One region of the Cohnella sp. GCM10012308 genome, then DNA from elsewhere that is predicted to be linked to it. Evidence: riboswitches for the same ligand, from Rfam matches in the RefSeq annotation. Region 1 holds a riboswitch; the other holds the start of a gene.

The links. A riboswitch is a leader RNA that binds a small molecule or an ion and turns the genes downstream of it on or off. The one in region 1 is predicted to bind ZMP and ZTP.
Region 2: it holds a riboswitch for ZMP and ZTP, as region 1 does, so the genes downstream of both, rpiB (ribose 5-phosphate isomerase B) here and ACFOTD_RS14150 (bifunctional 5,10-methylenetetrahydrofolate dehydrogenase/5,10-methenyltetrahydrofolate cyclohydrolase) in region 1, are expected to answer to the same signal.

Annotation. Positions count from the first base shown of each region.
Region 1 is NZ_JBHRYU010000010.1:134,055-136,429, reverse strand. It holds gene ACFOTD_RS14155 (cyclodeaminase/cyclohydrolase family protein) at 1-182, opposite strand, end outside; gene ACFOTD_RS14150 (bifunctional 5,10-methylenetetrahydrofolate dehydrogenase/5,10-methenyltetrahydrofolate cyclohydrolase) at 179-1,042, opposite strand; ZMP/ZTP riboswitch at 1,133-1,217, opposite strand; gene ACFOTD_RS14145 (DUF1801 domain-containing protein) at 1,354-1,752, shown strand; gene ACFOTD_RS14140 (hypothetical protein) at 1,803-2,159, opposite strand.
Region 2 is NZ_JBHRYU010000007.1:49,659-52,033, reverse strand. It holds gene ACFOTD_RS10805 (TIGR01440 family protein) at 355-948, opposite strand; gene rpiB (ribose 5-phosphate isomerase B) at 972-1,430, opposite strand; ZMP/ZTP riboswitch at 1,520-1,601, opposite strand; gene ACFOTD_RS10795 (SLOG family protein) at 1,704-2,318, shown strand.

The DNA of each region.
Region 1 (2,375 bases):
TCGATCTGCGGCCGGATCGCCGCGAACTTGTCGCCTTGCGACAGCCGGCCGACCATCGATGTCATCGCGGCCCCCAGCGCGCCCACCACTGCGGCTACTCTGCCGCCGCCGGGCGTCGGGTCCGCGCTGCCCGCTCTTCCAACGAAGCTCCGAATCGATTGATCCCACGAGATGTCGCTCATTCGCCGATCGCCTCCTTTTGCTGCTGCCAATCGATCGCATCCATCAAGTTCCTGAACACGATCGCGGTCGTCAGGGTGCCGACGCCGCCGGGCACCGGCGAGTATGCTGCGGCGCGATCGCCCGCGCCTGCGGCAGAATCGCCGGCGATGCTGCCGTCTTCGAGCTCGTTGATGCCGGCGTCCACCAGGACGAGGCTAGGATGGACCATGCCGGGGGTCACCGTATCCGGGCGGCCCACGGCGACGAAGGCGAACGCAGCGCGCACAAGGTGCGCCGCGATATCCGGCGTGCGGGAGTGGCAGACGGTGACGGTCGCTTGCTCCCGCTGCAGCAGATGGAAGAGCGGCAGCCCGACGGTCTGGCCGCGTCCGATCAGCGTGACGTCGGCGCCTTCGAGCGCGTAGCCGTAATGCTTGACGAGCGCGATGCAAGCCTGCGGCGTGGCCGGGTAGAGGCCGGCTTCGCCCGTGACGACGGCGAGTTTGTTGGCGGGCGTGACGCCGTCGACGTCTTTGGCCGGCGCGATCGCCCGCTCGATGCGGCGCGCGGACAAATGGGCGGGCAGCGGCAGCTCCAGCAGGATGCCGTGGACGGCGGAATCCGCGTTGCAATCGGCGATCAGCTGCAAGAGCGAAGCTTCGGTTGCGTCCGCCGGCAGCTCGTGAAGGCGATAGTCGATGCCGAGCCGGTCCGCGATTTTTCGTTTGGCCTGCGCGTAATACGCGGAAGCCGGATCTCCTTCGACCAGAATAACGGCCAGCTGCGGCTGCGTGCCGGCCTCCTTGAGCGCCTGCGTGCGTGCGCGTATGTCGTCGTAGATGCGTTCCGCCGCTTCCTTTGCTTTCATAATCGTCGCCATACCGTGGTCCTCCTTTAATGGAATGCCGATTTTTAAACGAAAAAGGACCCGGAGCAGGCTCGTATGCGCATACGAGTCTTGCTCGCGGATCCTTTTCTCCCAGGCGAACGGAAGGGTCCCGCCGCATGCTCCCTCGTGGTCGATTCCACTGATCTCGCCAGTCGCATGCAGCTTTATTGCCTTATATAGTAACAGACAAGGCAGCAGTTGAAAACTGCCGAAGATCGCGCGAAACGATACCGGGAATAGGAAGAGGATGGTAAAATAAAACTTGCGACAGTCACTTGCGGATGAAGGGAAGTGCGCGGCGGATGCCAAAGGATCTGGAAGCAGCGACGGTGAACGACTTTATGGACAAGCTCGAGCACCCGATGAAGCGTGAGATCGAGGCGCTGCGCGGCATTGTGCGCGGTGCGGATGCCCGGCTCGCCGAGGGGATCAAGTGGAACGCGCCCAGCTACAGCTTGGTTGGAGAGGACCGGTTCACCTTTAATCTGCAGGGCAAGGGGATGATCCGGCTTATCTTTCATGCCGGCGCCAAGAAAAACAATCTGAATATCCGCGAGGCGTTGGGCGAGGACCCGTCGAGGCTGCTCGAGTGGGCGGCCGACGACCGTGCGATCGTCAAGCTCGTCAGCATGAACGACGTGAGGGAAAAAGAGGACGAATTGACAAGCGTCATTCGGCGTTGGCTTGAGGCGACGTGCTGAAGGCGCGGGGCTCGCTTGCCGGGTATTCGGAGCGCCGCGTCGCGAGGAGATCATAGCACCAGGAGAGGCGATAGTCCGCGCACGAGCGATCTGACCGTCATCGCCTTCACCAGGAGAGGCGATGATCCGCGCACGAGCGATCTGACCGTCATCGCCTTCACTAGGAGAGGCGATGGTCCGTGCACGAGCGATCTGGCCATCATCGCCTTCACCAGGAGAGGCGATAGTCCGTGCACGAGCGATCTGGCCATCATCGCCTTCACTAGGAGAGGCGATAGTCCGTGCACAAGCGATCTGATCATCATCGCCTTCACTAGGAGAGGCGATAGTCCGCGCACGAGCGATCTGACCGTCATCGCCTGCACCAGGAGAGGCGATCGTCCGCGCACGAGCGATCTGACCGTCATCGCCTTCACTAGGAGAGGCGATAGTCCGCGCAAGCCACGTCCCGTATAACAACGTTTGCCATTTCAAGGCGCCGTGTGTTAGAATCAATGTACTTTAGGGAACGGAGGGTTGCCGTGTGATAGACTACATCCGAGTTCGCACTTTGGTCGGCTAATGATTAGCGCCCAAGCTCTGCCTGCTGGCAGGGGACTCAGATGAAGTCTGTCTACATTCGA
Region 2 (2,375 bases), on a different contig from region 1:
GACGAGAATAACTGCAATTTTGCAGTTCATTTCATTTATGTTCGCCGACGACGAGGGGATAGCTGCCTAAACGCAGGTATTTCTCAGCCTTCGGTTGTTTTGTTTACGGCTGAAGCGATTTAACTGTACATTTGCAGCTATCCGGCTTATCTGGCCGTCATCCCGCTACATAAGCTGCATATTTGCAGTTATTTCCGATCGGGCGGGACGAATCGGCGTCTTGCGCGCCTGATAGCTGCTTAGCTCAGGGTTAATAGAGGTTAATTGGGATTAATCGAGCGATTCCCGTCTTCCGCATGTCCGACGGCCGAGCGGTCCGGCTGCCGAGGCTGTCGCCGGCCGAGCGGCGGCTGCTCAGTCGCACGTGCCGGAAGGCGGCGCCTCCCGGCTTGTCTTTGCGTATACCGCGCGCTCGCCGCCGATCAGCTTGGGCCGCGCGTATGCCATCGTCACCCGCGCTTCCCCGATCCAGCGGCCGGATGGCCTTACCGGCACGGCAACCGGGCGCAGGTGCATGCCGATCAGCGTTTCCCCGATATCCAGGCCCGCATCGACGGCTACCGCCTCGACGAGGCATGGATCCGCCAACTGACTGAAAGCGTAAGCGGCCATGGAGCCGCCGGCCTTGGGCACGGGCACGGCCGATACGATCGTCCAGCCCCGGGCCAGGGCCAAGCTTCGCTCGGTCACGAGCGCGCGGTTCAGGTGCTCGCAGCATTGCCATACCGTCTCGAACCCCTGCCGCTCGCGGACGCGCCGCACCCCTTCGTAGATCTCCCGGGCGACGGCCGGCGCTCCGGACGTGCCGATGCGGCGTCCTTGCACCTCGCTCGTGCTGACGCCCAGCACGACGATCTGTCCGGCGCCCAGCGCAGCCGCTTCGGCCAGTTCAGCCAACGCTTGCTCGACTTGCCCCGAGACGGGCAAAGCTTGGTTACGGTCAGTCATTCGCTATGCGCCTCCGCTTCCGTTCAAGGGTGGAGTGCCTGCTGCTCTTCAAGGGCCTTGACCTTGTTCAGGCGTCCGACATGGCGAGGCCCTTCGGAGAAGGGCGTGTCCAGCCAGACGCGCACGATCTCCTCGGCTACGCCCGGTCCGACGACGCGCTCGCCCATCGCCAGTACATTGGTGTCGTTGTGCTCGCGCGTGGCCTTGGCCGAGAACAAATCGTGCACGAGCGCGCAGCGGATACCCGGCGTCTTGTTCGCCGCGATCGACATGCCGATCCCGGTGCCGCAGATCAGAATGCCTCTGTCCGCTTCCCCGCTGACGACCTTGCCGCATACGGGCACGGCATAATCCGGATAATCCACCGAATCCCCGCAATGGCATCCGAGATCGATAATCTGGTGACCCTGCGCTTCCAGGAACGGGACGATGACGTCCTTGAGACGATAGCCCGCGTGGTCGGCGCCGATGGCGATGATCATGACTGTACCTACCTCCCTTGATTGTCAGTTGTATTATACCGAATTTGCCGAAAAAAGACGAAAAAGAGCACGCATGCTTAAAGCACGCTGCTCTCTGCCCAGGCGACCGGCCGACATTCCGGTGCTCCACTGTGGTTAATCCCACTTGTGTCGCCAGTTACACCGGAACTGCAACTTGTAGCTACATCATAGCGAAGGAAAATGCCGAAGTCAATCGAAAATAGACTATAATCAACGTTATCAATGCTTATGACGGTTCAGTAAGGAGCTCGCATGAACAATCTGTTGATTACCGGATACCGGGCGCACGAGCTCGGCATTTTCGGACAAAAACACAAGGGCATTCCTTTTATACGCAAGGCAATCGAATCCAAGCTAATCCCGTTAGTCGAAGAGGGTCTCGAATGGGTCATCACGCCCGGCCAATACGGCGTCGATCTGTGGGCTTGCGAATCGGTCATCGCGCTGAAAAAGGAGTATCCGCAGCTGCGGCTGTCGATCCTGACGGCCTTCGAGGGCCAGGAGGAAAAGTGGAGCGAGGACAAGCAGGAATATTACCGCGGCATCCTGAAGGATGTAGACTTTTACGGTGCCGTGAGCAAGCAGCCTTACAATGGACCGTGGCAGTTCGCCGCGCGCGACGATTTGCTCCTCCGCAAAACGGAAGGCATCATTCTCGTTTACGATGAGGAAGCCGGGGATGCCAGCCCGAAGTTTATGAAGGAAAAGGCGCTGCGCAAAAACCGCGAGGACGGTTACCTCTATCTATCCGTCAGCTCGGAGGACATTCAGAGTGCCGCGAACGAGGAGCAGTACGAAATGGCGGACGGGATGGCCGAGGCGGAGAATTACGAGGACAGGGGTCCGGAATGGAACGAAGAGATTTGATGGAAGCCGGGCGTTGCGTCAATATCGCGCGAGCTGCAGGCTCGCAACCCGGAGGAG